DNA from 4 places in the Microbispora sp. ATCC PTA-5024 genome. Region 1 is predicted to be linked to each of the others. Evidence: riboswitches for the same ligand, from Rfam matches in the RefSeq annotation. Region 1 holds a riboswitch; each other region holds the start of a gene.
What was found. A riboswitch is a leader RNA that binds a small molecule or an ion and turns the genes downstream of it on or off. The one in region 1 is predicted to bind cyclic di-AMP.
Positions count from the first base shown of each region.

Region 1 (7,374 bases):
CTCGGCAGAAGCGGATACCCGCCCGCGATCATTTACAAGCGCGATCGCGACAAGTACCTCCAGGCGATGCGCCGAGCTGACGATGACGAGTTCGGCCCGTTGGGCGAACTTATCGCACGCAGTGTGACGACGAATCTCTACCGCTTCGTCATGCCGGCGGTGGCCGGTCCGGTCAAGCTTGTCCCACTACCCGCTCTCGCCACGCGAGACGTAACCGAAAACGCGCTTCGCATGGCCGCCGCACGGGGACGACTCCGTGCCGTCAAGGGTGACGACGGCATGTGGCGCAGCAGCAAGAAGTGGGTGAACGACTACCTCAAGTCGAGGCATCGCAGGTTGTGACGCGTCCGCCGATCAGAAGCCCGAAAGACGCCGACAGCGCCTCCGCCGAGGGCCCCATGGGCCTCACGGCCGCGCCTGGTAGGTCCCACTTTTGGTGCGGCGCGCTACTGCTACCAGGGATCTCCGGACGCGCCCATGGCGAGATGGCGCTCGTAGGCGGCCACCTTGGTGTCGATGAGGTCGAGACAGGCGTGCAGTTGCGCGAGTTGGTCCGCGATGCGGCGCTGGTGCTCGCGCAGCAATTCGAGCCGTTCCGCCTCGTTCCCGGTGCCCTCGCGGACGAGCTGGGCCAGTCGGCTGATCGTCGCCAACGGCATGCCGGAGGAGCGGAACTTCACGCAGTTGGCCAGCCACTCGACATCCCACTCGCTGTACAGTCGCCGGCCTTTCTCGTCACGCCGCACCTCGCCGGCCAGGAGCCCCTCACGCTCGTACAGCCGTAGGGCGTGCACGCTCAACCCGGTACGGCGTGCCACCTCGCCGATGCTCAGATCCGCGGTCTCCACCTTCCGGATCATAGGTCGTTGACCTAGACCTCGGTCTAGCACCTAGCCTTCGCGGCATGGAAGATCACGTGACCACAGGTGCGAACGACGACGGATTCGATGCCACGAGCACCGCCGATGACGTCCTGGCCGGCATCGATCTCAGCGGCAGGACCGTGGTCGTCACGGGTGGGTACTCCGGTCTGGGGCTGGCGGTCACCCGTTCGCTCGCCCGGGCCGGGGCTCTGGTGGTCGTGCCGGCTCGGCGGCCCGATGCGGCGCGGCGGGCACTCGCCGGCGTGAAAGGCGTCGACGTCGACGTCGACGAGCTCGACCTCGCCGACCTCGACCTCGCCGACCTCGACTCCGTCCGGATGTTCGCCGAGCGGTTCCGCCGCGGCCACGACACCCTCGACATCCTGATCGCCAACGCCGGTGTCATGGCCTGCCCGGAGACGCGGGTCGGGCCGGGCTGGGAGGCCCAGTTCGCCACCAACCACCTGGGCCACTACGCGCTGACGAACCTGCTGTGGCCCGCTCTCACGTCAGCCGGCAGGGCCCGGGTCGTCGCGGTCGCCTCCGGGTACAACCCTGGCTGGAGCATTCGCTGGGATGACGTGCGGTTCGAGCGTGGCTATGACAAGTGGGCCGCTTATGCCCAGTCGAAGCTCGCGAACATCCTGTTCGCCCGCCACCTCGACATTGTCGGACGAGCGCACGGAGTACACGCCTTCTCGGTCAACCCCGGCTGGATCCTCACATCTCTGCAGCGACACCTCACGATCGGCGAAATGGTCGCCGCCGGCTGGGTCGACCCCGACGGAAACCCGGCGCCGGCCCTGTTCAGGACGCCTGAGCAGGGCGCGGCCTCCGTGGTCTGGGCCGCGACCGCACCCGTGCTCGACGACCATGGCGGCGACTACTGCGCCGACTGCAGCATCTCGCGGGACGGTCCGGAAGACAGCGACGAGGCGGCCCGTCTGTGGGCGCTCTCGGCCCGTCTCACCGGTTTGGACGTCGCCGCCTGACGTAGATCCTCAGATCATGCCTCCTGCGGCGTGAATGGTCTGGCCCGTGATCCAGCGGCCGGCGTCAGAGGCGAGGAAGGCGACGACGTCGGCGATGTCGGACGGTTCGCCCAAACGGCCCAACGGCGTACGTGCCTTGGCGTCGTCGATGACGTGCTGAGGGACGGTGTCGATGACGCCGGTACGGGTGAGGCCGGGCAGGACGCTGTTGACCGTGACGGATCTGGAGCCCACTTCCCAGGCGAGAGCACGGGCGAGCTGATCTCCCGCGGCCTTGACCGCGGCGAGCAGCGCCATGCCGGGCAACGGTGAGACGGTCAGGGCGGAGGAGATCAGGACGATCCGGCCGTGGTCGCGGATGCGCTTGGCGGCCTCACGAAGGGCCACGAACGTGGCCCGGACGTTCGCGTGCACGTACTGGTCGAAGTCGTCGTCGGTGGCGTGAGACAGAGGCCCCGCGGTCGCCGTGGCCGCGTTGTTCACCCACACATCCACGCGGCCGTAGTGGTTCTCGGCCGCGTCGAACAACTCCTTGACCGCTGCCGGCTCAGTGATGTCGGTGCGGACCGCGCTGGCCTGCCCGCCCGCGTCCTTGATCCAGGCGACGACTCCTGCCGCGGTTTCCTGATTGCGAGAGCCGATGACGACGCGCATTCCCGTTACGGCGAGCCGCTCGCTGATCGCGCGTCCGATGCCGCGCGATCCCCCGGTGACGACCGCCACTCGTTCCTCGGCACGCATGGTCCCTCCATTTAGACGACTCTATGGACAGTCGAGATCATCAACTATTTAGGTTGATGGTGTCAATGGTCGAGGGAGTAGACTTTCTTCATGGCCGACGCACCCGAGAGCGAACTCGTCGAGACGCTGATCGGCCTCTTCCAGGAGATCGACGGCCTGTTCGGCGCGGCCAGCCGCCGGCTGGGGCTCACTCCTCAGCAGGCGCAGCTGTTGTGCTTCGCCCGGCATCGGCAGCCGTCATCCGGCGAGCTGGCGGCTCTGCTGCACTGTGACAAGACCAACGTCACGGGCCTGGTCGATCGGCTTGAGCGGCGCGGCCTGCTCACCCGCCGACCCGACGCCGAGGACCGCCGCGTGACGCGCGTCCACCTCACCGCTGAAGGCGAAGCGCTCAGCGGTGAGTTCCAGCAGGTCATCGAGACGACCCTGAACACGGGCTTCAGCTCCTGGCCCGGCGCCGAACGCGACGATCTCATCCGTCTGCTGCGATCCGCCACCTCAGTGCTCCGTCCCTGACCGCAGCACGCGCCCTACGGTTTCAGCGAGCGAACCTCGCGATCGCGGCCGGGGTGACGGGGGTGAAGAAGTTGACGAGGTTGCCGTCGGGGTCACGCAGCAGCAGTGACCGGTTGCCCCAGGGCATCGTGGTGGGCTCGTTGACGAACTCCTCGACGAAGCCCGTGAGGTTCTTGTACACGCCGTCCACGTCGTCGACGAGGAACTCGATGATCACGGAGCGGTTGTCGGCCGGCCGGGCGGCGCCGGGCGCGAACAGCGCGACGGTGCGGGTGCTGCCGATCGCGAGGGTCGCCGAGGCGGTCCTGAGCTCCGCGAAGTCCTCGCTGGACCAAGTGGCGCGCAGTCCCGTGGCTCGTTCGTAGAAGCCGGCGAGGCGCGCGACGTCGGCCGTGATGACGCGGATCGAGATGAACTCCATGGTGATCTCCCTGGCTTGCGGGGTCGTTCCCTCCGCAGGCTAGGAGCAATACTGGACAGAAACGGCCCAGTATGTGCAGCGAGATGACGAGACATGGCTCGACCTACTCAGCGTGTGCTCACGCTGTTGGAACTCCTCCAGTCGGGCGGCATCCGGACGATCGCCGAACTCTCCGACCGGCTCGGCGTCGACGGGCGCACGGTGCGGCGCTACGTCGACCACCTGATCGACCTCGACGTGCCCGTCGAGTCGGTGCGCGGTCGTCATGGCGGCTACCGGCTCGCTCCCGGATACCGCCTGCCTCCACTCATGCTGAGCGACGATGAGGCGCTGGCCGTGCTGCTCGGCCTGGTCGCCGGTCGCCGGGCGGGCTTGATGACGGCGGCCGGCGCGGCGAGTGAGACGGCGGCGGCCAAGATCCGGCGGGTACTGCCCCAGCGGCTCGCCCGCAGGCTCGACGTCGTGCTCGAATCCCTCGCCTTCACGGCTCCGCCCGGCGACGTCGCCGTCCCGGAGACCGCGGTCCTGCTCACGATCGCGGACGCGGTGCGCCACCGTCGGCCGATCTCGATCAGGTACGTCGCCGCCGACGGCCGGCGCAGCGAACGCACGCTGCACGCGTACGGGCTCGTCGCCCATTCGGGCCGGTGGTACGTCACGGGGGCGGATCCCGGCATCGGCGAGGACCGGATCTTCCGGCTGGATCGCATCGCGGACGCGAGGACACTGCCCGGCTCGTTCGAGACGCCCGCCGGACTCGACCCGGCGCAGCGCGTCCTGTCAGGGCTCGCCACGGCTCCGTACCGGCATGAGGTGGTTCTGCGGATCCAGGGGACGGTCGACCAGATCCGCACCCGGCTCCCCGCCGGTGTCGCGACTGTGGAGGAACGCCCGCCCGCGGACGGCGCGGGTCACGAGACCGACGGCTGGCTCCGCGTCGAGGTGCGGGCAGAGCGTCTCGACTGGCTGCCCTCGGTGCTCGCGTCGCTCGACCGGCCGTTCGTCATCGAGCGACCGGACGAACTGCGCGGCCTCGTCATGGCGCTCGCCGAACGGCTCGCGGCCTCCGCTCGCAGGGAGGCGCCCCGCGCGTGACCTCGTCCCCCGGGGACCGGACGTCGTGCCCCTCGGCGGAGACGCCCTGACCGGGGCAGGCGTCAGGACGTCTCCGCCGGGGGATGTCACCCAGGGTCAGACCCCGGGGCGTACGGCGGTGGTGAAGTTGCTCCTCCAGTAGCCCTTGAGGGGGTCGATGCTGACCACCGCACCGCTGTGCGGGGCGTTGATCACCTTCTTGTGGCCGATGTACATGCCCACGTGGCCGCCGCCGCTGGTGAAGATGAGGTCGCCGGGCTTGAGATGCGCCAGGGACACCTTCTTCTTGACGGCGCTGAGCATCTCCCAGGTCGTACGCGGGAGCTTGACGCCGGCCTTGCGCCAGGCGAACTGGACCAGCCCCGAGCAGTCGAACGCCCGGGGGCCTGTGGCGCCCCATACATAGGGGTCGCCGAGTTGCTTTCTGGCCACCTCGATGGCGCGTTCGGCCTTCTGCTGCTGAAGAGCTGACTTGCTGAGCGTCGTGTTCGCGGACGCCTCAGCCGCGGGCGCCTCACCGGCGTACGGGGCGACCCCGGTGAGGATCGGGGCGGCGGGCTCGGGCGGGATGGGCGACAGGACCGGGGGCGGGGCTGTCACCGTCGCCGTGGCGGCGGCCGCGGGCAGTGCGCTCAACGCCCCTGCGGAGGCGGTGAGCGCGGCGCCACCCAGCGTGACGATGGCGATGCGGAGCAGGGTGGTGGGGTTGGTAGACAGGGATCTCTCCTCGAGTCTTCCGCTTGCGCCTACCGGGTTAGCTGACGGATTCGGGCAGGGAAGACGCCCTACGGCGCATGGCGCGCCGATTCACCCCAGACCTTCGGGCGAAGGTCGACTGGTTCCCCGGTTCCGTGCCTCCTTGCTGCACGGATTCGGCGATCACCGGCGCCCAGGGGGGCGGAGAGGACGTGGCGGCGGTGACGGTGGATGTTCGGTTTCCAACCCGGCAGGGCCGGGTTCCGCGATGGCCGCGCCACGGGGACGCCGCCGTCGTAGGGCAAGGAAACTACCAAGTAGCGCCATATTGCCGCAAAGGGGTGCAAACCGGTAAGGAGACCGTAAAAAGGATCAAAAGGAAGAATTCGCAGGTCAGGGCACGTGATGTGGTGACAAAAGTGATGCTCGTCACATCGACATCCCCAGCTGTGGCAGAGGCGACCGCTCGGGCCTTCAAGGGGGGGACGGCGAGCGGCGGTCTCGGGCGACACGCCGGACGCGTCCAGATCTGCCGATTCGACAAGTAGCATTGCCGACATGGCAAACGACGACGCCGTGGTCCTGGCCTCCGTGGGCCCGCGGCTGCGTGCGCTGCGCAAGAAGCGCGGCAGCACCCTGAGCCAGCTCGCGGAGTCCACCGGCATCTCGGTCAGCACGCTGTCGCGTCTCGAGTCCGGTGAGCGCAAACCCACACTGGAGCTGCTGCTGCCGCTCGCGCGGGCCTACCAGGTGCCGCTCGACGAGCTCGTCGGCGCGCCGCCGGTCGGTGACCCGCGGGTGCGGATGAAGCCGATCCACCGCGACAACTCGACGATCATGCCGCTGACCCAGCATCCCGGCGGGCTGCAGGCGTTCAAGATGATCATCGCGGTCGACCGCTGCGACCCCGAACCGCGTACGCACGAGGGCTACGAGTGGTTGTACGTGCTCAGTGGAAGGCTGCGGCTGGTGCTCGCCGAGCACGACGTCGTGCTCAAGGTGGGGGAGGCGGCGGAGTTCGACACCCGCCTGCCGCACTGGTTCGGCAGCACGGGAGAGGGGCCGGTGGAGGTGCTCAGCCTGTTCGGGGCGCAGGGGGAGCGGATGCACGTCCGGGCGAAGCCTCGCGGCGCGTAGTCCGGCGGGCCGTCACAGCATGGCCGGCGCCCGCGACGGCGACGGGGTGCGCACCCGTGCCACCGGCGCGAGGGCGAGCACAAGCAGCGCGGCGGCCAGAGGGATCAGATCCTTGCTCACCAGCGGGATCACGGCCTGGGCGAGCACCAGCGCGGGGCTCCACCAGGGCACGGAACGCCGTGCGGCGAGCAGTGTCGTCAGGACCAGCAGGCCCACGTAGAACACCTGCGGCACGACCGTGTACACGAGGGGGTCGACCCCGGGCACGGCCTTGACGGCCTCGAACCGCGGGCCCATCGCCTCGTGGTCGGCGGACAGGAACCCGACGACCAGGTCGATCGTGAACTGCACGGCCAGTGACAGCGCCCCGGCGAGGCCCATCGCGTAACCCGCGGTGGCCGCGGCGCCCCCGGTCAGCTTCCACAGCCTGTGCATGACGGGGACGAAGAGGATCAGCCCGGCCAGGAAGCACAGGTGCCCGATCGTCCAGGCGGCGCCCGGGCCGCGGCTGCCGTCGAGGCCGTCGATGATGCGGGCGACGCCGTACGCGGCGAAGAGAAGGGGAGCGCCGACGAGTGATCTCATGCGGCGATTGTGGTGAGAGAGGCCGGCGCCGGGGATGGGGTGACGACCCTGGCCTTTCCCTGAGCCGTCCCTGAGCCCTCGGACAGGCCCGGGCAGTCAGTGACCGGACCGTCAGCGGGTGCGCCAGAACGTCCCGTTGGCCGTCGGGTCGTCGGGGTCGCCTTGCGGCACCGTGAAGCCCGCGCCCCAGACCGTGGCCGTACCGGGCCTGCGCGCGACGGAGAACAGGACGGCGTTGGTGCCCGCCTTGCGGGGAACCGGGGTGCGCGTCCAGGTCGACCCCGTGACGTGCCACAGTGTGGGATTCCAGTTGCCCTGCACCACCCAC
Region 1 covers NZ_KI866523.1:1,397,293-1,404,666, forward strand. The annotation lists gene MPTA5024_RS18980 (Fic family protein) at 1-342, shown strand, start outside; gene MPTA5024_RS18985 (MerR family transcriptional regulator) at 453-848, opposite strand; gene MPTA5024_RS18990 (SDR family NAD(P)-dependent oxidoreductase) at 905-1,855, shown strand; gene MPTA5024_RS18995 (SDR family NAD(P)-dependent oxidoreductase) at 1,865-2,578, opposite strand; gene MPTA5024_RS19000 (MarR family winged helix-turn-helix transcriptional regulator) at 2,687-3,112, shown strand; gene MPTA5024_RS19005 (VOC family protein) at 3,135-3,533, opposite strand; gene MPTA5024_RS19010 (helix-turn-helix transcriptional regulator) at 3,627-4,628, shown strand; gene MPTA5024_RS19015 (C40 family peptidase) at 4,725-5,264, opposite strand; cyclic di-AMP (ydaO/yuaA leader) riboswitch at 5,357-5,516, opposite strand; gene MPTA5024_RS19020 (helix-turn-helix domain-containing protein) at 5,883-6,461, shown strand; gene MPTA5024_RS19025 (hypothetical protein) at 6,474-7,046, opposite strand; gene MPTA5024_RS19030 (hypothetical protein) at 7,158-7,374, opposite strand, start outside.

Region 2 (7,374 bases), on a different contig from region 1:
CGCGAGGGGCGCAGCGTCGAGGACGCCCGCATCCGGGTGCTCATGGACGCGCTGCAGGACGCCGCGGCCGGGCTGCGCAAGGAGCTCGCCCTGCCCACGACGATCAGCAGGCCGGCCGACTACGTCACCGCCGTCGCGCCGGGGGAGCCGAGCGTGTCCGCCGTGCCAGCGCGGGCCCTCGCCAACGACGACCCCCAGTTGCTCGACCAGCTCCTGGCGATCCCCAACCTCCATCTGATCATCGACGGGTACAACGTCACCAAGACCGGCTACCCCACCCTCACGCTGGCCGACCAGCGCGCCCGGCTGCTCACCGGGCTCGGCGGTCTCGCCGTCCAGGCACGGGTGGAGGTCACCTGCGTCTTCGACGGCGCCGAGCTGAACGGACCGGTGCAGGCGTCGGCCCCGCGCGGCGTCCGGGTGATGTTCAGCGCCCCCGGCGAGATCGCCGACGACCTGATCCGGACCCTCGTGCGGGCCGAGCCGACCGGCCGCGCCATCGCGGTCGTGTCCTCCGACCGTGAGGTCGCCGACTCGGTCCGCCGCATGGGCGCGCGACCGGTTCCGTCGCTGCTGTTGCTGCGCCGCCTCGGCCGCGGCTGATCCCGTACCGGCGGATCGTGACGTTCCGCTCGCCGAACGTGATGATTGCCGCGAATACCTGCGAATAGGTTGAAGCTACAAGATCGCCTGGATAGAGTCGCGCCGCAGGTTTAGGTCTATTCCCCAGGGGGCCTGAGTGCGAGGGCGTGTACCGGTGGCCGCGGGCCTGGCCGCCGTGGTTCTGCTGCTGCCGGTGACGGGCGCGCAGGCGGATCCCAAGCCCACCGTCGCGCAGGCGAAGGCGAAGCTGAAGAAGCTGAACGACCAGGCCGACCAGCTCGTGGACCGGTACAACGCGGCCGACGAGAAGTGGAAGAAGGCCAGGAAGCAGTACGCCGCGCTGAACGACGACTACAAGAAGCAGAACAGCCGGGTCGAGGCCCTGCGCAGCGGCCTGGTCTCCCTGGCGGTCAACACCTACCAGGTCGGCGACATGGGCTCGTGGGGCAACGTGCTGTACAGCCCCGACCCGGAGTCGATGCTCAGCAGCCTGGCCGCCCTCGACCAGATCTCCCAGGAGAGGGCCAAGCGGCTCGAGGAGTACGAGGACGCGATCAAGGGCCTCAAGCAGCAGCGCGACAGGAAGAAGACGCTGTACGACCAGGCCGCCCAGGTGAAGACCGACCTGCGCGACCAGAAGGACAAGGTCGAGCGGCTCGTCAGCGAGCAGACCAAGCTGCTGCGCTCGCTGGGCGCGTACAACGTGGGCGACCCGAACAGCGCCGGCGTCTCCTACCGGGGGCCCGCCTCCGGCGACGCGCTCGCGGCCCTGCAGTTCGCCTACAAGCAGGTCGGCAAGCCCTACCGCTACGGGGGCACCGGCCCGGGCTCCTGGGACTGCTCCGGCCTCGTCCAGGCGTCCTGGGCCGCCGCCGGGGTGAGCCTGCCCAGGACCAGCTACGAGCAGTGGGCGTGGGGCGCGAGCCGGCGGGTGCCGCTCGACGACCTCCAGCCGGGCGATCTCCTCTTCCACGCGGGCTTCGGCCACGTGGGCATGTACGCGGGGGACGGGAAGGTCGTCCACGCCCCGCAGACCGGCGACGTTGTGAAGATTGTCACACTCGCCGAGTACCACCCGATCGGTGCCGTCCGCCCGTAGGCGGGCCGGAAGATCACATATCAGTGGTACGGCAGTGACTCCTGTGACCGTTTTCAGGGTCTGATTCGGCAAATGTGAGCAGAGTCACATTTATGTAAATGTGACGTGGGTATCCTGCGGTTTTCTCTTTGCCGTTCTGTTATTTCGATCTTCATTCGGCGTCCGGGCTTTGCCGAACGCCGGAACCCCTCGGTAGCTTCTGGGCCGCGGCGAGCACGAAACGCCGCCACGGCGGGCATCGGCCGTCCAGCTGATCTCCGCCGAATCGATCCGTCACCGCCGCCAACGCCTACAACCCCGTGCAGGGGCCCCTGGGCGCGGTGACCTGCCGAGTCCGTGCAGTCAGGAGGCACGGAGCCGGGGAACCACTCGACCTTCCGGTGTGGAGGGTCACGGGGTGAATCGGCGCGTTCCAGCGCCGTAGGGCGACTTCCCCGCCCGAATCCGTCAGCTAACCCGGTAGGCGCAAGCGGAAGAACCGAGGAGAGATCCTGTCTACCACCCCCGCTAGTCTGTCCCGTCTTGCCCGCATCACCCTTGGAGGCGTCGCCTTGACGGCGTCCATGGGGGCCGTCGGCACCCAGCCGGCGGCGGCGGACTCGGTGACAGTGACGGTCACCAAGGTGGCCACGGAGACGTCCGCCACGGCCGTCTCCAGAACGGCCTCGACGAAGACGGCCTCGGCCGCGAAGGCCGTCTCGAAGAGGAAGGTGAAGCTGAGCAGGGCCGCCCTCCAGCGGACCAAGGCTCGGCGAGCGGTGAGTGCGGCCGAGAGCCACATCGGCGCGCCGTACCGGTGGGGAGCCACCGGCCCGCGCGCGTTCGACTGCTCCGGCCTCGTCCAGTACGCCTGGCGCAAGGCGGGCGTACGGCTGCCGCGCACGACGTGGTCCATCCGCGGCGCCGTGAGGAAGAAGGTCTCCTGGGGGCACTTCAAGCCCGGCGACCTCATCTTCAGCAGCGGCGGCGGGCACGTGGGCATGTACGTCGGGCACGGCAAGATGATCCACGCGCCGCACACCGGAGCGCGGGTCAGGATCGACAAGCTCGATTCCTACCGCAGGCGCACCTTCGCGGGCGCCGTCCGTCCGGGCGCCTGACCTCAGGCGTCCATGCCCCGGCCCCGTCCACCTTCCGGTGGGCGGGGCCGCGGCATGTCCGGGCGTCGCCGGGCCGGCTCGCCACGCCGGGGCCATGGCATATCGGGGCGTCGCCGGGCCGGGGGTCGCCGGGCCGGCTCACTACGATGCTCGCCATGCGCCCGCCCGACCACCGCCCGCGACCGCCCGTACGGGCGGGTGCGCGGCGGGGCGGGGTCCGGGCGCTGCTCGCCGGGACTGCCGCCGTCGCGCTGGCCGGGCTCACGGCCGCGGCCGCGCCCGCGGACCGGCTGCTTCCGCTGGCCCGTTCGATCGCCCGGGAACACCCCGCCATGTGGACCGGCGCCTCGGTCGCCCGCGGCGAGCACGCGGTCGTCGTCGGCCGCCCGGCGGCCCTCGTCGCCGGCCTCGCCGTGCTGGCCGACCGGGGGAGCCGCGCGGTCGCCCGGGTGTGGGGGCGGCCGGTCGACGCGGTGGTCCTGGTCCCGGCCACCGACGCGGAGGCGGCCGCGCTGGCCGCGCCTGCCCGGGTCGAGGGGCTGGCGGCGCTCGCCGGGGCGGACCGTGTGATCGTGGAGCCGTCCGGCTTCGCCCGGCTGTCGCGGGCCGGCCGTCAGATCGTCCTCACCCACGAGCTCACCCATGTGGCCACCGGGGCGGCCGTCCACGCCGGCGTGCCGGCCTGGCTGGTCGAGGGGTTCGCCGACTACGTGGGCTACAAGGACAGCGGACTGCCGGTCGCGGCGGTCGCCGCCGAGCTGGCCGCCGCCGTCCGCGCCTCCGGACGGGCGCCCGCCGCGCTGCCCGGACCGGACGACTTCGCGGTCCGGCCGCCCGAGGCGTACGAGGGGGCGTGGCTTGCCTGCCGGTACGTCGCCGAGCGCTTCGGCGAGCCGGCCCTGGTCGCCCTCTACCGGGCCGCCCTCCGGGAGGGGCTCGACCCGGCCCTGCGCGACACGCTCGGCCTCACGGTCCCCGAGCTGACCCTGCGGTGGCGGGCGTACGTGCGGGCGGAGCTGGCGCCGGGCCCGCCGTGAGGCCGTGCTGCGAGAATGCCGGTCATGACGCGGCGCCTCACGGGTACTCGGAGGGCCGGCGCCGCGCGCAGGGGATCGAAGGGGCGGGCATGGGGAAGAGGACGCTGATCGTCACGAACGACTTCCCGCCCCGCCCCGGAGGCATCCAGGCGTTCGTGCACGGGCTCGCCTCGCGCCGCCCGCCCGGCTCGGTGGTGGTGTACGCCCCGAGGTGGCGGGGCTGCGAGGACTTCGACACGCGGCAGCCGTACGAGGTGGTGCGGCACCACTCCTCGCTCATGCTCCCGACGCGGTCGGTCGCCCGGACGGCCGCCGGGCTGGTCGAGGACGGCGCGACCGTGGTCTTCGGCGCGGCGGCGCCGCTTGGCCTGCTCGCGCCCGCGCTGCGCAGGGCCGGTGCGACACGAGTGGTCATGCTCACGCACGGCCACGAGGCGTCGTGGGCCCGCCTGCCCGGCGCGCGCCGCCTGCTGCGCCGCATCGGCGAGGGCGCGGACGTCGTCACCTACCTGGGTGAGTACACCCGCCGCCGCCTCGCCCCGGTCGTCCCCGCGCGGAAGCTGGTCAGGCTCGCGCCGGGGGTGGACACCGCGACGTTCCGCCCCGGGGCGGGCGGGGAGCGCATACGGGCCTCGCTCGGCCTCGGCGACCGGCCGGTGGCGGTCTGCGTGTCCCGCCTCGTGCCGCGCAAGGGGCAGGACGTGCTGATCCGGGCGTGGCCGCTGGTGCTGCGCCGCGTCCCGGACGCGGTCCTGCTGCTGGTCGGCGGCGGCCCGTCCCGCCGCGCGCTGGAGCGCGCCGCCGCCCGGCACGGCGTCGCGCGCTCGGTCGTGTTCACCGGGTCGGTCCCGTGGGCCGCCCTCCCGGCCCACTACGACGCGGGCGACGTGTTCGCCATGCCGTGCCGCAGCAGGCTCGCCGGGATCGACGTGGAGGGGCTCGGGATCGTCTACCTGGAGGCGTCGGCCACCGGGCTGCCGGTCGTCGCGGGCTCCTCGGGGGGCGCCCCCGACGCCGTACGGCCCGGTGAGACGGGCCTGGTCGTCGACGGCGCCTCCCGGGACGACGTCGCCGCCGCGCTCGCCGGGCTGCTGGCCGACCCGGCCCGGGCCCGCGCGATGGGCGAGCGGGGCCGGGCCTGGATCGAGGAGGAGTGGCGGTGGGACCGGGTCGCGGCCCGTTTCGCCGGCCTGCTCAGCTCGCCGGCGCGGGGAACGGGACCGGCGGCGGAACGTCGCTGAGGAGCCTGCGGGTCGTCTCCAGGCCCCACGCGTCGAGCGCCGCGATGCGGTCCGACGACGCCCGCAGGCCGCCGTACCGCTCGACGACCTCGGCCCACTCCTCGCGCCGCTCGACCTCGGGACGCACGATCAGGCAGTCGGGGTCGTTCACCCAGAACCTGCCGTGCTGCCAGGCCCGCCCGACCGTGGACAGGACCGCGCCCCGCTGGCCGGGCAGCGCCGGGTCGCCGTACCAGGGCTCGTACTGCGGGGCGGTGTCGGCGGAGACCCGCATCGCGTCGAACAGCCCGACGCTGGGCAGGATCGGCGCGCCGCAGCCCAGCAGGTACGCCTCCGGCCCGATGGTCTGCCTGATCAGGCGCAGCCCCTCGCGGTACGCCTCGAGCGGGCCGGCTCCCGAATGCCGCGGTCCGTCGAGCGCCCCCGCGTAGAGGAAATCGATCTTGAAGTAGTCGAATCCGGCGGCCCGCAGGGTCCCGAAGGTCTCCCGCAGGTACGCCGCGGCGCCCGGGTGGGTGACGTCGAGCCCGGCGAGGTCCTGGTCCCAGTTGTGCCCGGCGTCGGCGTGCCCGCCGTCCGCCCCGATGAGCCACTCGGGGTGCTCACGAACCACCCGGCTGCGGGCGCCGGCGAGGAACGGCGCCACCCAGATGCCGGGCCGCATCCCCGCGTCGCGGATGCGCTTGGCCAGCCCCTCCAGCGAGGCGAACCGGTCCGACAGGTCGAGCCAGTCGCCGATCTCGGCCTCCCAGCCGTCGTCGATCTGCAGCACGTCCACGGGGAGCGCCGCGTCCACCACGGCCCGCAGGTTCTCGTCGACGTCGGCCTCGGTCACGTGCTCGAAGTAGTGGTACCAGGAGCACCAGGCGGTCGGGGCGGGCCTGATGGGTCCGGCCCCGGCGCGCAGGGCGAAGCCGTCGGCCCAGGCGGACAGCGCGTCGTACAGCGGTCCCGGGTGGGTCCGCGCCGTCACGGGGCCCTCGGCGCTGATGACGAGGCGGTCGCCGTCGGGCTCGGCCCGGATCGACGCCACGCCGGTGAGGCCGTCGGCGCAGCCGTAGACCACGGTGGTGCCGTCGCCGGGCTCGACCGCGAGCACGCCCTCGCCCTGGAAGCCGCGCGAGGGTCCCGGCCGGCCGGGCCGGTAGCTCATGATCTGGGTCACGGGCCGCACCGGGCGGGCTCCGGTGGCCGTCGCCGGGTGGTCGGTCGAGGGGCTCCACGACTGCCAGCCGTGCTCGTACACGCGAGCCGCGGCCGGGTCGACGCGAAGGACCTCGATCAGTTCGTACATGCACCCCTCCTGGGGATCGGATGTGGTGGTGAGGGGTCAGCCCTTGGTGGCGCCGCCGGTGAGGCCCTTCACGAAGTGCTTCTGCAGGAACAGGTAGAAGACGAGGACCGGGATGGTCCCCATGAACATGAGGGAGAAGATCGTTCCGTAGTCGGTCCGCCAGACCCCGACCGAGCGGAAGATGCCGGTGGTGATCGTGGTGCCCTGGCTCGGCCCGAGGATGATCAGCGGATCGATGAAGTCGTTCCAGATCCAGACCCCGAGGAAGATCAGCACGCTCGCGGTGGCCGGCCGCAGCAGCGGGAACACGATCCGCCAGAAGATCTGGCCGCGGGTGGCGCCGTCGATGGCGGCCGCCTCCTCCAGGTCCCTCGGCACCGACCGCATGAACCCGGTGAACACGAACACCCCGAACGGGACGTAGTAGCCCACGTTGAACAGCACGAGGCCGGGCAGGGTGCCCATCAGCCCCACCGCGCGCAGCACGTACGTCACCGGCGCGAGGATCACCTGCGGCGGGATCATGAGCCCGCACAGGAGCAGCAGCATCAGGCCGCGGCCCCATCGGCTCGGCGAACGGGCGAGGTAGTGGCCGAGGGTGGCCGACAGCACGGTCAGCACCATGACGGACAGCCCGGTGACCAGGATGCTGTTGGTCACGCTCGCCCAGTAGAGGTTGTCCGGCCGGGTCAGCAGCGTGCTCAGGTTGCGCAGGGTGAACGGGTGGGGCGCGCCGATCGGGTCCGTCCGGATCTGGTCGGGGCTCTTGAACGTGTTGATCACGCCGACGTACAGCGGCACGAAGAAGAAGGCGCCGACGGCGAGGGCGGCGAGCGGGCGCGCCCACGGGGGAGCGGTGTCCCTCACTGGTCGATCTCCCTTCTGCGCAGCACCGCGAGCGAGACCGCGGTGAGCACGGCGATCACGACGAGCATCGCGACGGCCTCGGCCGAGGCGTATCCCTGGTGGTTGTCCACGAAGGCGGTCTGGATGGCGAGGA
Region 2 covers NZ_KI866522.1:2,149,761-2,157,134, reverse strand. The annotation lists gene MPTA5024_RS09555 (NYN domain-containing protein) at 1-603, shown strand, start outside; gene MPTA5024_RS09550 (C40 family peptidase) at 740-1,702, shown strand; cyclic di-AMP (ydaO/yuaA leader) riboswitch at 2,019-2,183, shown strand; gene MPTA5024_RS09545 (C40 family peptidase) at 2,254-2,802, shown strand; gene MPTA5024_RS09540 (hypothetical protein) at 2,958-3,839, shown strand; gene MPTA5024_RS09535 (glycosyltransferase family 4 protein) at 3,929-5,080, shown strand; gene MPTA5024_RS09530 (glycoside hydrolase family 36 protein) at 5,034-6,374, opposite strand; gene MPTA5024_RS09525 (carbohydrate ABC transporter permease) at 6,411-7,241, opposite strand; gene MPTA5024_RS09520 (carbohydrate ABC transporter permease) at 7,238-7,374, opposite strand, start outside.
Region 2: another riboswitch for cyclic di-AMP. It lies ahead of MPTA5024_RS09545 (C40 family peptidase); the one in region 1 lies ahead of MPTA5024_RS19015 (C40 family peptidase).

Region 3 (7,374 bases), on a different contig from region 1:
ACTGGAAGTGGCGGGCGGCCAGGAGTGGAGGGCGCGGTGAGCGAGCCGACGAGGATCCTTCTCGACGAGTCCCGGATCCCCCGGAACTGGTACAACATCCTGCCCGACCTGCCGGCCCCTCCCCCGCCGCCGCTCCACCCGGCCACCCTGCAGCCGGTGGCCCCCGACGACCTCGCCGCCCTGTTCCCCATGGAGCTGATCGCGCAGGAGATGAGCGAGGACCGCTTCGTCCCGGTGCCCGAGAGCGTCCTCGACGTCTACCGCCTGTGGCGGCCGACGCCGCTGATCCGCGCCCGCCGCCTGGAGAGGAGCCTGGGCACCCCGGCGAGGATCTACTACAAGTACGAGGGCGGCAGCCCGTCGGGCTCCCACAAGCCGAACACCGCCGTCCCCCAGGCGTACTACAACGCCCGGGAGGGCGTGCGGCGGCTGACCACCGAGACGGGCGCCGGCCAGTGGGGCTCCGCGCTCGCGTTCGCCTGCGCCCAGTACGGCCTGGCCTGCGAGATCTGGATGGTCCGAGCGTCGTACGACCAGAAGCCGTACCGCAGGTCGCTCATGAAGGTGTACGGCGCCACCGTGCACGCCAGCCCGTCGGCGGTGACCACGTCGGGGTGCCGGATCCTCACCGACGACCCCGGCTGCTCCGGCTCCCTCGGCATCGCGATCAGCGAGGCGGTCGAGGCGGCGGGCGCGGCCGACGACACCCGTTACGCCCTGGGCTCGGTGCTCAACCACGTCCTGCTGCACCAGACCGTCATCGGCGAGGAGGCCCTGGAGCAGCTCGCGCTCCTGGGCGAGACGCCCGACGTCGTCGTCGGCTGCACGGGCGGCGGGTCGAACTTCGCTGGGCTGGCGTTCCCGTTCCTCCGGGAGAGGCTGGCCGGCCGGATGGACCCGGTGCTGCGCGCGGTCGAGCCGGCCGCCTGCCCCTCGTTCACGCGCGGGACGTACGCGTACGACTTCGGCGACGCGGCGGGGTTCACACCGCTGATGAAGATGCACACGCTCGGCCACCGGTTCGTGCCCGACCCCATCCACGCCGGCGGCCTGCGCTACCACGGGATGTCGCCGCTGCTGTCGCACATCCACGAGCTGGGGATGATCGAGGCGGAGGCCGTGAGCCAGAACGCGTGCTTCGAGGCGGGGGTGCGCTTCGCGAGGACGGAGGGCATCCTCCCGGCGCCCGAGCCGTCCCACGCCCTGGCGGCGACGATCGCGGAGGCCCGGCGGTGCGCGGAGTCCGGCGAGGAGAAGGTCATTGTGACCGCGTTGTGCGGCCACGGCCACTTCGACCTGCCGGCGTACGAGCGGCACCTGGCGGGACGCCTGGAGGACTTCGCGCTGCCGCAGGAGCGCATCGACTCCGCTCTCGCCGATCTGCCCGGCGTGTAGCCCCTGGTCTGTTTCGTCCCCTGTGTGACGGGTAAGACGTGCCCCTCACCGTCACGCGGATTCCACACGTCTACGAAACGCGCGCTCTACGCACTCCTGTCAAACGGCTGAAATGCGAGGTATCACCTTCATACGATTCGGGGACACCATCCGCTCTCGCCGGAGAAACCGTTGAACCGGAACTGCGTCATCAAGGATCCCGCCCCGGGCAACCGGGCGGAGTGGCGCCGCAGCAGCGCCGCGTCCGCGCATGAACGGCTGGCGTTCCTGAACGAGGCCACCCGCAGGATCGGCACCACGCTCGACCTGGCCGAGACCAGCCGGGAGCTCATGGACGTGGCCGTGCCGCGCTTCGCGGACGCCGCGGCGGTGATGGTGCAGGACCGGCTGGTGATCGACGGCGAGATCTCCTCCCGGCCGGTGGACGGCACCACGCTCGTCCGCCGGGTCGCCCTCGGCATCGCGCACGAGAGCCCGCAGCCCTGGATCGACGCGTTCCCGATCGACGAGGTGACGGTCTACCCCGCGGAGATGCCGCACGCGCAGTGCATGGCGAGCGGGAAGCCGCTGATGTACCCGGTGCTGGACAAGGAGAACGCCCGCGTCATCGGGGCGAGCGTCGACCGGGAGGACGCGGTGGCCGACCTGCTCACCGAGTCGTCCTTCCTCGCGGTCCCGCTGCGGGCGCGGGGGCGGGTGCTCGGCTGCGCGGTGTTCGTGCGGCGTCCGCGCACCCAGCCGTTCGAGGAGCCCGACGTCACGGTGGCGGAGGACCTGGCGGCGCGGGCGGCGATCTGCATCGACAACGCCCGCCTGTACACGAGGGAGCGGCGCACGGCGCTCACCCTGCAGAGCAGCCTCCTGCCGGCCGAACTGCCGCAGCCGCTCGGCATGGACATCGCCTCGCGCTACCTGCCGGCGAGCGACCTGATGGGCGTGGGCGGCGACTGGTACGACGTGATCCCGCTGCCCGGCTGCCGCACGGCCCTCGTGGTGGGGGACGTCATGGGCCACGGGACGCGGGCCGCGGCGACGATGGGCCAGCTCAGGACGGCGGCACGTACGCTGGCGAGCCTCGACCTGCCGCCCGAGGAGGTGCTGTTCCGGCTCAACCTGATGAGCCAGGACCTCGACCCGACCCAGATCGCGACGTGCATCTACGCGGTCTACGACCCGGTGACCCGCGCCTGCGCGCTGTCGCGGGCCGGGCACGTGCCGCCCGTGCTCCTCCACCCGGACCGCTCCACCCAGATCATCGACCTGCCCTCCGGGCTGCCGCTCGGCATCGGCAGCGAGCCGCTGGAGTCGCGGGAGATGATCCTCCCGGCCGGCAGCGTGCTGGCCCTGTACACCGACGGCCTGGTGGAGAGCCGCGAGCGGGACCTCGACTCCGGGATCATGGCGCTGCGCCGCCTGCTGGCCGGCCGCGTCGAGGACCTGGAGGACATGTGCGACGTGATCATCAGCGGCCAGCGGTCGGGCCACGAGCGTGACGACATCGCGCTGCTGGTGGCCCGGGTGCGGGAGCTCGACCCGGACGAGATCGCGTCGTGCCCGCTGCCGGCCGACCCCCGCTTCGTGGCGCACGCCAGGAGGTTCGTCCGTTCCACGCTCGGCACCTGGGGGCTGGGCGCGCTCGCCGACAGCACCCAGCTCATCGTGAGCGAGCTGGTCACCAACGCGCTCAAGCACGGCTGGCCGCCGATCGAGTTGCGGCTGCTGCGCGGGCGGACGCTGGTGTGCGAGGTCGCCGACGGCTCGCCGGCCACCCCGGCCCCCCGGTCGGCCACGGCCGACGAGGACACCGGCCGCGGGCTCCAGCTCATCAAGCGGTTCGCCTACCGCTGGGGCACCCGCCCCACGACGTACGGAAAGATCGTCTGGGTGGAGCAGCATCTGCCCTGACCCCCTGACATCCCCCTGGATGACCATGTATGACCAGATCATCGGAAGAGATACGGTCGAAGGGGGAACTCCTTTGCGAGGAGGGGAAATGATCGACATCCGTGATGCGTACCGTCGGGCGCTGGACGGCTTCGGCAACCGGCTCCACCTCGTACGGGACGACCAGTGGGAGCTGGCGACGCCCTGTGTGGACTGGGACGTCCGCGGGCTGGTGAACCACCTCGTCACGGAGAACCTGTGGGCCCCGGAGCTGCTGGCGGGCCGGAGGATGGCGGAGATGGGCGAGACCTTCGAGGGCGACGTGCTCGGGGCCGACCCGGTCAAGGCGTTCGAGGTCTCGGCTCAGGGCGCCGTCCAGGCGGTGTACGCCGAGGGGGCGCTGACCGCCGCGACCCACCTGTCGTTCGGCGACGTGACGGGTGAGGAGTACATCACCGAGTTGTTCGCCGACGCGCTGATCCACACCTGGGACCTGGCACGTGCGATCGGCGGCCCGGAGCGGCTGGAGCCCGATCTGGTGGCGAGGTGCGCCGAATGGTTCGCGCAGGCGCGGGAGGGCTACCGCCTGGCTGGGGTGATGGGCGACGAGCAGGGGCTCCCGGAGGACGCCGAGCAGGCACTTCCGGAGGACGCCGACGAGCAGACGCGCCTGCTCGTCGCCTGGGGCAGAACGCCCTGACGGGCCGCTAACGCCCCGTGGGCCGCTTGCCGTGGTTGGCCTTCTTCTTCTTGCGGGCCTTCGACTTGCGCGCGCGCTTCCCCATGGCCGACCGTCCTTCCGGTGGAGTACGGCTTTCGCCCACTGTCCTCCCGAGGGTCCATGCCGTACAAGGGAGAAGGACGAACCATTGCGCACCGCCTGTACAGATCGTGGTGCGCATCCCTTCACCATGTCCCAACATGACCACTCGCAGCTTATGACATAATTTGTTGAAACTTGTTGATAAGGAGTGGGTGGATGCTGGCCCAGCAACGGCAGCAGGCGATCCTCGAGAGGGTCCGCCGGACCGGTGGAGTGCGCGTCGCAGAGCTCGTGCGCGATCTCGGCGTCTCAGACATGACCATACGCCGGGACCTGGAGGTGCTGGCGGAGCGGGGCCTGGTGGAGAAGGTCCACGGCGGCGCGACGGCGGCCGGGAGCGGCTCCACCGAGGAGCCCGGGTTCGCGGCCAAGTCGGTGCGCCAGCAGGCCGAGAAGGAGGCCATCGCCCGGCGCGCGGCCCAGCTCGTGCGGCCCGGGAGCTCCGTCGCCCTGTCGGCGGGCACCACGACGTGGACGCTCGCCCACCACCTGGTCGACGTGGCCGAGCTGACCGTCATCACCAACTCCGTGCAGGTGGCGGACGTGTTCCACCGCGGTGGACGGCCGGACCAGACGGTCGTGCTCGTCGGCGGCGTGCGGACGCCGTCCGACGCGCTGGTGGGTCCCGTCGCCGTCGCCGCCGTGCGGTCGCTGAACGTCGACACGCTGATGCTTGGCGTCCACGGCATGAGCACCCGGGCGGGCTTCACCACCCCCAACCTGCTGGAGGCCGAGACCAACCGGGAGTTCGTCGCCGCCGCCCAGCAGCTCGTCGTGCTGGCCGACCATACCAAGTGGGGCACGATCGGCATCAGCACGATCGCCGCCCTCGAGGAGGCCCACGTGGTGATCAGCGACGCCGGGCTGCCCGAGGAGGCGCGGGCCGAGCTCGCCGAGCACGTCGGCGACCTGGTCGTCGTCGCCCCGTCCGCCGACGCCGCGCTGGAGGCCGCGCAGTGAAGCGCACCGTCACCCACCTCGCCGACGGGCGCGAGCTGATCTACTTCGACCTCCGCGACGACGCCGACCACAGCGCCGTCGACACCCGCGACCTGCCCCCGCGGCCGTACGCGTCCGAGCTGCGGTACGACCCGCTGATGGACGAGTGGGTCGCGGTCGCCCGGCACCGGCAGACCCGCACCCACCTGCCCTCCGCCGACGAGTGCCCGCTCTGCCCGGCCCACCCGGGCTCGGAGATCCCCTCGCCGTACGACGTGGCGGTGTTCGAGAACCGCTTCCCGTCCTTCAGCTTCAACGTCGGCGAGTACGAGCAGGTGGGCGGCCTCAGCGAGGTGCGTCCCGGGATCGGCCGCTGCGAGGTGGTCTGCTTCACCTCCGACCACGACGCGTCGTTCTCCTCCCTCTCGGACGAGCAGGTCGAGCTGGTGATGGAGGCGTGGGCCGACCGGACCGCGGAGCTGTCCGCGCTGCCGGGCGTCGAGCAGGTCTTCTGCTTCGAGAACCGGGGCGAGGAGATCGGCATCACGCTGCCCCACCCCCACGGCCAGATCTACGCCTACCCGTACGTCACCCCGCGGACGCGGCAGATGCTGGACGCCGCCGCCCGCCACCGGGGCGGCAACCTGTTCGCCGACGTGCTGGCCGCCGAGCGGCGCGGCCCGCGGGTCGTCGGGTCGAACGAGCACTGGACGGCGTTCGTGCCGGCCGCCGCCCGCTACCCGTTCGAGGTGCACGTCTACCCGCACCGCCGGGTGCCCGACATCCCGGCGCTGTCCGCGGAGGAGCGGGCCTCGTTCGGGCCGCTCTACACCGACGTGCTGCGGCGGCTCGACGGGCTGTTCGGCGTGTCCATGCCGTACATCGCGGCCTGGCACCAGGCGCCCGTGACGTACCGGCGCGATCTCGCCTACCTCCACCTGCAGCTGTTCAGCATCCGCCGGGCGCCGAACAAGCTGAAGTACCTGGCCGGGTCGGAGTCCGCGATGGGGGCCTTCGTGAACGACGTGCTGCCCGAGGAGGCCGCCCGGATGCTGCGTGAGGCGCGGTAACGGCTTGATCTCCGATTGATTGCGACTTGGGCTGGCACTGACCGTTTCCTTCCCACTAGTATCCATCGCACCGGCAGCCACAGCCGGATCGCCTAATCCCGGGCGCCTCGCCCGGGAGCCGGGGACCCACACAGGAACCTGGGGTTAAGGCCTCGCGCCCGGGCTGCTCCCGCCCGCACCCGTCAGCTAACCCGGTCGGCGAGATGGAGAGGAGTGGGCTCTGCCCCGCGCATTCCCCCTGGCCGCGGGCGTGCTCGCCACCGTCGTGCTCGTGTTCGGCACGGCCACCGCGGGAAACGCCGACCCCAAGCCGACGGAGAGCGGCCTCAGGAAACAGCTCGCCGCGCTGGAGAAGAAGGTCGACGGCCTGATCGCCGACTACAACGCCAAGCGCGTGGCGCTCGCCAAGGCGAAGGTGTCGGAGAAGGCCGCCCGCGAGCGGCTGGCGGCCGCCCAGTCCGACTACGACGCGGCGCAGCAGGCGCTGCGTGACATGGCGGGCCTGCGCTACCAGACCGACAGCGCGATCGCCGGCAGCCCCGTCCCGCTGGTCGACCTGAACGGCTCGACCGTGGCGTACCAGCTCCAGGAGGAGCAGGCCGCCCGCATGACTCAGTTCGACCAGGTTCGGACCGAGCGGCAGCGGGCGGCCGACGCCGCGAAGGCGCTGACCGCGCAGCTCAAGACGCAGTCGGCGGACGTCGCGGAGCAGCGGTCGGACGCGGAGCGGCTGATCGACGAGATCAAGGACAAGCTCGACAAGCTCATCCCGATCGCCCCCGGCCGCCGCCCCGGCGGCGCGTGGGCGCCGGAACTGCCGAGCGGCGCCGACAACATCACCCCCCGGATGCGGTTCATGCGCTCGGAGGTCGAACAGCACTTCCAGCTGCGCTTCCCCGTCGGCTGCTACCGCGCCGAGACGAGCGGCGAGCACCCCCTCGGCCGCGCCTGCGACTTCATGATGAGCTCGGGCGGCACGATGCCGGCCCCGGACATGAAGGCCCTCGGCGACAGCATCGCCGCCTGGGCCATCAAGAACGGCCCGAAGCTCGGCGTGATGTACATCATCTGGCAGCAGCGGATCTACAACCTGGGCCGGCCGGGGTGGCGCCCCATGGCCGACCGGGGCGGGATCACCGCCAACCACTACGACCACGTCCACATCTCGATGTACTGAGCCATCCGCCCCACCCCCACGGTCACGCGGGCGCGCGCCTCCCCCCGGCGGGCGCCCGCGTGACCAGCACTTTCGGGGTAGACGAG
Region 3 covers NZ_KI866526.1:805,009-812,382, reverse strand. The annotation lists gene MPTA5024_RS34365 (TrpB-like pyridoxal phosphate-dependent enzyme) at 37-1,395, shown strand; gene MPTA5024_RS34360 (ATP-binding SpoIIE family protein phosphatase) at 1,567-3,300, shown strand; gene MPTA5024_RS34355 (TIGR03086 family metal-binding protein) at 3,389-3,979, shown strand; gene MPTA5024_RS44770 (50S ribosomal protein bL37) at 3,987-4,064, opposite strand; gene MPTA5024_RS34350 (DeoR/GlpR family DNA-binding transcription regulator) at 4,259-5,062, shown strand; gene galT (galactose-1-phosphate uridylyltransferase) at 5,059-6,111, shown strand; cyclic di-AMP (ydaO/yuaA leader) riboswitch at 6,191-6,327, shown strand; gene MPTA5024_RS34340 (coiled-coil domain-containing protein) at 6,362-7,288, shown strand.
Region 3: another riboswitch for cyclic di-AMP. It lies ahead of MPTA5024_RS34340 (coiled-coil domain-containing protein); the one in region 1 lies ahead of MPTA5024_RS19015 (C40 family peptidase).

Region 4 (7,374 bases), 1.1 Mb from region 1:
GGTCGCCGCGACGCCGCGAGGGCTCCCGGAGGTTCCGGGAGCCCTCATGGCGTTCCAGGCCACTCGCGGGGCGCTCCGCCGGCCCTGCGCGAGATCAGGGAACGAGCACGAGACGGCCGCGCAGGCCGCCCGCCGCCAGGCGCTCATACGCCTCGGCGGCCTTCTCCAGGGGGTGCACGCCGGCCACTCTGGTGGTGAGCCGCCCGGCCTCGGCCAGCCGCGCGATCTCCGCGAGCCTGCCCCCGTCGGCCCGGATGAAGACCGTGGAGACCCGGATGCCGCGCAGGGGGACCGGCGCCGCCCCCGCCGCCACCGACACGAACGCGCCGCCCCCGCGGACGGCGTCGAGCGCGGCCACCCCCACGAGCGCCGCGTCGACGACTGCGTCCACTCCGCCAGGGACGGCGGCCCGTACGGCCGCCCCGAGGTCCTCCCCGCGCGTGACGAACCACTCGGCCCCGAGGCCGCGCACCAGGGCCTCGTCCCCGGCGGACGCCGAGGCGGCGACCCGGACGCCCCGGGCCGCCGCGATCTCCACGAGATAACCGCCGACCCCGCCGGCCGCACCGGTCACGAGCAGGGTGTCGCTCGCCGTGAGCCCCGTCAGGTCGAGCGCCTGGACGGCCGTAAGCGTGTTCAGCGGCAGCGTCGCCGCGTCCACCGCCGGGATCCCGGCGGGCGCCGGCGCGACGGCCGACGCGTCCAGCACGACGTGATCGGCCTGCGCCTTGACCGGCAGCGGCAGCCGGTCCGACAGCCCGATCGCGAAGTCCCCGGGACGCACGTGCGGCACCCCCGGGCCCACGAGGTCGACCACCCCGGCGACGTCCCAGCCCAGGCCGTACGCGTCGAGGGGCTGGACCAGGCCGAGCGCGGTCAGCGACCCCGACGCGGTGGCGAGGTCGACGGGGTTGAGCGCGGCGGCCTCCATGCGGATCCTCACCTGCCCCGGCCCCGGCTCGGGGTCGGGCGCCTCCACGAGCTGGACCCTCCCTGACCGTGCGACGAGCGCGCGCATGACTCCTCCTTGTGCCTCCCACAGGCGGATCTTCCCGAGCGAGCGTAGGAACGGTTACTCTCTATCGGGAAGTAGGCACCTCGAAGTGCGTAAGGGAGAGAGCATGGCCACGCAGACCGCCGCCCAGAGGCGCGAGGAGGCACGGCTGGCCTACAACGCGTACCTCGCGGGCTGCCCCTCGCGGAAGCTGCTCGACACGCTGAGCGACAAGTGGGTCAGCCTCGTGCTCGCGGCCCTCGCCGACGGCCCGTGCCGGTACAGCGAGCTGGCCAGGACCGTCGCCGGCGTGAGCCAGAAGATGCTCACGCAGACACTGCGGACGATGGAGCGCGACGGGCTGGTCTCCCGGACCATCACGCCGTCGGTGCCCGTCCGGGTCGACTACCGGCTCACGTCACTGGGCGAGGACCTCGTGCCGCTGATGCAGGCGATCAAGAGCTGGGCGGAGATCCACATGGACGAGGTCGAGGCCGCCCGGCAGGCGTACGACAGCTCCAACGCCTCGGGAGAGGCCTGACCGCGAAGGGCGATGCTTGACGACCTTCCTGGCTGGCGTTTACCTTCCCTGAAGGGTGGGCCGACCAGTCATCGTCGTGGGGGAGGGCAGACGATGGGTTTTCCCGACGTGGTCTCCCGGGGTGACGACGTCGCCTCGGACCTTGATCGTGCCGGTCTCACCGATGAGGACCTGCTCCTTCTCGCCGAGCTCGCCAAGGGCGTGACGGCCGATCGGGTCGGGCGCAGCCTCGACGTGAGCGGCCGCACCGTGCGCAGGCGGTTACGGGGGATCTGCGACCGCATCGGCGTGGCTACCGCGATCGAGGCCGTCGCCTGGGCGGCGCGCCGCCGTCTCATCTGACGATCTCTCACTCGTCGCGGGCGACGACGTCGCGTCCTTTCGCCGTGCTCTGACAGGGGTCACCCTGCTCTGCGCCGGGCCGTACCGGCCGATTCAGGCGGCGGCGCGCACGGCGGGCCGCAGCCCGGCCGTGCGCGGCCTCCGTTCAGCCGGCTCAGTCGGCGATGCGCACGCCGCCCGCGAACGGGCGGTTGCCGAGCGGCGCGACCCGTACGACGTCGCCGGTGTGCGGGGCGTGGACCATGTAGCCGCCGCCGATGTAGATGCCGACGTGGTGCAGGTCCGGGTAGAAGAAGACGAGGTCGCCGGGCCGCAGCTCGTCACGGGAGATGTGGGTGCCCGCGGTCCACTGGTCGCCGGTGTAGTGCGGGAGGCTGATCCCGACCTGCTGGTAGGCCGCCATCACCAGGCCCGAGCAGTCGAACGACGTCGGTCCGGCCGCGCCCCACACGTACGGCCGCATCTGCTGGCTGAGCGCCCAGCGCGCGGCCTCGGCGGCCTTGCCGTCGCCGACGACGGGGAACGAGATCCGGGTGGCCCGGCCGGTGCTGACGCTGCCGGCGACCCTGCTGTAGAGGTTGCTCTCCGCCCTCTTGACCAGCTTCTCGATCTTGGTTCGCTGCCCGTCAAGGCTGGTCAGCAGCTTCTTGACCTCGCTCTGGCGGGCGGTGGCGCTGGCCTTGGCCCGGGCGGCCGCGTCCATGGCCTTGGAGACCTCGGCGACCTCCTGGCCCTGCTGCATCTCCAGCGCGTACGTGGTGGAGGCCTGGTCGAGGTACTGGCTGGGGTCGGTGTTGCCGATCAGCGCCAGCGCGGAGCCGAGCCCGCCGGTCATGTAGGAGTTCTGGGCGAGCAGGCTGGCCTTCTGCCGCTTGACCTCGAGCTCGGCCTCGCTCTTGGCCAGGTTCTTCTTGGCCAGGTCGGCGGAGCGCTGGGCGGCCTTGAGCCGGACCCGCTCGCCGTTGTACTGCTCGGTGAGGGTCTCGATCTGGGTGTACAGACGCTCAACCTCGGCGGACAGCTGCTTGAGGCTCGGCTTGGGATCGGCGGTGGCGGCGACGACGGGGGCGCCGAACGTGACGAGGCCGATGGCCACGCTCACGAACGCCGTCCGGCGGATGATCGACCCGGCCGTGGTGCCTCCGGGCCTGCGGCCCCGGGCGTGCCTACCCGCGGACCGTCCTCCACGCATGCGCAACCAAGCTCCTCTCCTCGTCGTGCCGCGCTCACGGACCCGACCTGGGCGTGAATGGTCACGCGGGTCCGTACGGCACTCCTGGGCGCCTACCGGGTTAGCTGACGGGTTCGGGCCGGAGCAGCCCTACCTTTCGGATTCACCCCTTGTCGACACGGGCCGCACTCGGCCCGACTCGCAGTTGGGTCCCCGGCTCCCCTCCACACGCTCGGTGCTTCGAAGACTCGGCGTCCGGTCCTCGCGATTGGGGCTCGCGCGACCGGCATCGTCGCAGGACACTAATGCACCGCGAGTTGTTGCTCAACCAGAACTCCCAATCCCGTCTACGTTCCACAACCGAACGATCACGGGCGGGTCACGGGAGCGGATCGCCATAGACCCCGTTTAACCTGCAACTAGTCCGTTTTGTCGGATTTCTGTTTCGCGTTATCGCAGGTCCAAGCCGGGGCAAAACTCATACCCAACTGGTCCACCCGCTGGGTCTCGCTGCGCGTACGCATGGAAACGCACGGTAACGAACCGATGTCGTGAACCGCTTTAGGGTGTGGCCGTTAATCCGGGCACCGGTTGTGGGCCCGGTGGGGGCGGGCGGCGGCCCGGCTAGGCTGACCGACCATGGAGCAGGTCGCGGAGCAGACGCACGCCGAGCCCGGCCGTCCGGAGGTCATCGTGCGCCGGGCGCGGACGCCGGACGTGCGCGTGATCCGCCGTCTCGTGGACGCCTACTCCGGCGTCGGCCCCCGCCTGCTCGAGAAGACGACGGTCACCCTGTACGAGGACGTCCAGGAGTTCTGGGTGGCGGAGATCGCCGGGCAGGTCGCCGGCTGCGGCGCCCTCCATGTCCTGTGGGAGGACCTGGCGGAGATCCGCACGGTCGCGGTCGACCCGTCGGTGCGCGGCCGGGGCGTGGGCCACCGGATCGTCGCCGCGCTCATCGAGGCGGCCCGCGCGCTCGGCGTCCGCCGGGTCTTCTGCCTCACCTTCGAGGTCGAGTTCTTCGGCCGCCACGGCTTCGTGCCGATCCAGGGCACGCCCGTCTCCCCCGAGGTGTACGCCGAACTGCTCGCCTCCTACGACGAGGGCGTGGCCGAGTTCCTCGACTTGGAGCACGTCAAGCCGAACACGCTCGGCAACACCCGGATGCTCCTTCATCTCGACCGGAGATCTTGACCGTCGCCATAACGGGCTGCAAAGGTGACTGTTGATACACCTGTCGCTACTTTTGGCAATATCAGCGTGTGCTACTGACGTGCGGCGCATGCGTTTCTGAAACGAGGTGACACGGTGAGCACCGGACAGCCGCCGTACCCCCAGGACGAGTCGGACGGCACGCCACCTCCGCCTTCCCCTCATGGGTACAACACGGATAAGCCCGCCGAAGAGTACGACCCTGACGTCACGGTAGTCAGCTATCGCAACCCGGGGCAGCACACCGGCCCCCAGCAGGCGCCCGGATACGGCCAGCAGCCGTCCCAGCAGGGCTACGGCCAGGAGCAGCAGCAGTACGCCCAGGAGCAGCAGTATGGCCAGGGCTACGGCCAGCAGCAGGGCTACGGTCAGCCCCAGCAGGGGTACGGCCAGCCCGGCTACGGTCAGCAGGCCCCCCAGCAGGGCTACGGCCAGCAGGGGTACGGCCAGGAGCAGCAGCAGTACGCCCAGGAGCAGCAGTACGGCCAGGGCTACGGCCAGCAGCAGGGCTACGGCCAGCCCCAGCAGGGGTACGGCCAGCCCGGCTACGGTCAGCAGGCCCCCCAGCAGGGCTACGGCCAGCAGGGGTACGGCCAGGAGCAGCAGCAGCAGTACGGCCAGGGCGGCTACGGCCAGCAGGGATACCCCCAGCAGGGGTACGGCCAGCAGCAGCCGCAGCAGGGCTACCCCCAGCAGGGCTACCCGCAGCAGGGGTACGGCCAGCAGCCCGGGTACGGCCAGGCCGGCTACGGCCAGCAGACTCCCCAGCAGGGCTATGGCCAGCCGCAGCAGGGCTACGGGCAGCCCGCGTACGGCCAGCCCGGCTTCGGCCAGCCGTACGCCGCGGCCGGCCCGGTCCCGCCCGGCGCGCCCGCCCCGCTCGCGGAGTGGTGGCAGCGCCTCGTGGCCCGGATCATTGACGGCGTGATCGTGGGCGTCCCGTTCGCCATCATCTCGGCCGTGATCACCGCGGTGGTCGTCACGACGGGCAACTACGACCTGTCGACGGGGGCGGTGACGGCGCCGAGCGGCTTCTTCCTCGCGTCGCTGCTCATCGCGCTCATCAGCGGCCTCGTGATGATCGCCTACGAGTTCCTCATGCTGCGGATGCGCGGCCAGACGGTCGGCAAGATCGTGATGGGCATCAGGGTCGTGCCCGTCGGCGGCTCGCTCGGTCCCGAGGGGCTGCCGGTCGACGCGGCGGGCAAGCGCGCCGGCGTCCTCTACGGCCCGCAGGTGCTGCGCTGGATTCCCGTCGTCGGATGGCTGCTCGGCATCTTCGCCTTGGTGAACGTTCTCTGGCTGCTCTGGGACAAGCCGCTGCAGCAGGCCCTGCACGACAAGGCCGCCAAGACGATCGTGGTCAAGGTCAAGTAGTGCCACAAAGCGGGGCCGATGGAACGGGCCATCGGTCCCGCTTTTCGTGTGTTTCCGCCGAGAGACCGGTCCGCTGAACGGGTGCACGGAAAATCCGTAACGGGTGACCTCGGGCGTGCGATGCTTGTCCGACGCAAGTGCCCACGCAAGTCGCAAGAGGTGACCAATGACCGCGGAACCTCCCCCCGGCCAGAATCCATATGGCTCGGCTCCGCCGCCCCCGCCCGGTTCATATCCGCCCCCGGGCGGATATGGGGCCCCCCAGGGTTCTTATGGGGCCCCCCAGGGAGCCCCCCTTCCTCCCGGCGTTCCCGCGCCCGTGGCGCAATGGTGGGAGCGGTGGGTGGCTCGCATCATCGACACGATCATCTTCTCGATCGTTTACTTCATCCTGAGCATGATCTTCAACGCCGCGTTCGGACCGAAGGTCAGCGTTAACGGCTCGTCGGTCGAGGCGTCCGGCAGCGTTTTCCTCCCGGGATTCCTCGCCGCCCTGATCGCCTACGGCGCTTATGCCGCCTACGACTACGTCCTGCACAGCAAGGACGGTCAGACCGTGGGCAAGAAGGTCATGAAGATCCGGGTGCTCCCGCGCGACGGAGGGGCGCTCGATTCGTCGGCCCTCCTCAAGCGGTCGCTGCTTTACCCGGGCGTCCTGGCTCTCTACGGGATTCCCGTGGTGAGCTGGCTGGCCGCCATCTTCGTGCTGGTCACCGCAATTCTGATCATCACTGACAAGCCCCTTCAGCAGGGCCTTCACGACAAGATCGCCGGAACGATCGTGGTGAAGACCCAGGGCTGACGCCAGGGGAAGCCCGGTCCCGAGGGGGACCGAAACAGTGGGGCGGCCGCTTCGGCGACCGCCCCACTTGGCTTTCTGAGTAGGATTTCCAGTACATCCGGTAAGACGGCTGGAGAGACGGCGATTACCTTCGTGCCCCCTGGTGGCCCCCGGAAGCCGTCCCCGGGCGGGTCCGGCGCTATCGTCATAGGAGCGTCATAGGAGGTGGGTCCAGCTGAGAAGTAGCTGGGAGCGCCTCCAGGTCCCCGGAATTCGCGAGGGCGTCCGCAATGGCACCCCCGGCACGAGCGAGGCAGAATGACAGAGGTATTGTCCGCCTTGATACCTTCCGCGGTCGTCGCCGGAGCGGCGGTCTACGGCATCGTAAAGTTGGTACGTTCCGATGCCGCCGGCCTCCGCCAGGCACGCGCGCCACGAGAGAAGACACCGGACACACCGGTTCCGGAGAATCCGCAATCGTGAATTGTCAGCCGGGGGAATCCGGGTATATGTTTGGCTGACGAATCAAACTATGGGGCTGCGAAAGGATTGCCGGATGGCCAAGCACACGCAGGTGATTCTCATCGACGATCTCGATGGCGGCGAGGCCAATGAGACGGTCGCCTTCGCGATTGACGGCACGTCATATGAGATTGACCTGAGCGACGGCAACGCGAAGCGGCTTCGCGAGGCCCTGTCGCCTTTCGTCGGCAGCGCGCGGCGTGCCGATTCGGGCCAGGCCCGGGGGCGTCGCCGTGGCGGTGGCGGCGGCGGTGGCCAGCGAGCCATGACGCGCGAGAAGAGCGCCGAGATCCGCGCCTGGGCGAAGGCGAACGGGCACCCGGTGAGCGAGCGCGGCCGTATTGCCGCGTCGATCGTCGAGGCCTACGAGGCGGCGCACTAACTCCGCCCTTGATCGTGCGGTTATGTCGGTCGTCGGATGATCCGGCGAGCGC
Region 4 covers NZ_KI866523.1:301,895-309,268, reverse strand. The annotation lists gene MPTA5024_RS13920 (NADP-dependent oxidoreductase) at 95-1,018, opposite strand; gene MPTA5024_RS13915 (winged helix-turn-helix transcriptional regulator) at 1,122-1,535, shown strand; gene MPTA5024_RS13910 (LuxR C-terminal-related transcriptional regulator) at 1,629-1,877, shown strand; gene MPTA5024_RS44255 (C40 family peptidase) at 2,032-3,069, opposite strand; cyclic di-AMP (ydaO/yuaA leader) riboswitch at 3,144-3,312, opposite strand; gene MPTA5024_RS13900 (amino-acid N-acetyltransferase) at 3,688-4,242, shown strand; gene MPTA5024_RS13895 (RDD family protein) at 4,357-5,637, shown strand; gene MPTA5024_RS13890 (RDD family protein) at 5,804-6,439, shown strand; gene MPTA5024_RS13885 (histone-like nucleoid-structuring protein Lsr2) at 6,975-7,322, shown strand.
Region 4: another riboswitch for cyclic di-AMP. It lies ahead of MPTA5024_RS44255 (C40 family peptidase); the one in region 1 lies ahead of MPTA5024_RS19015 (C40 family peptidase).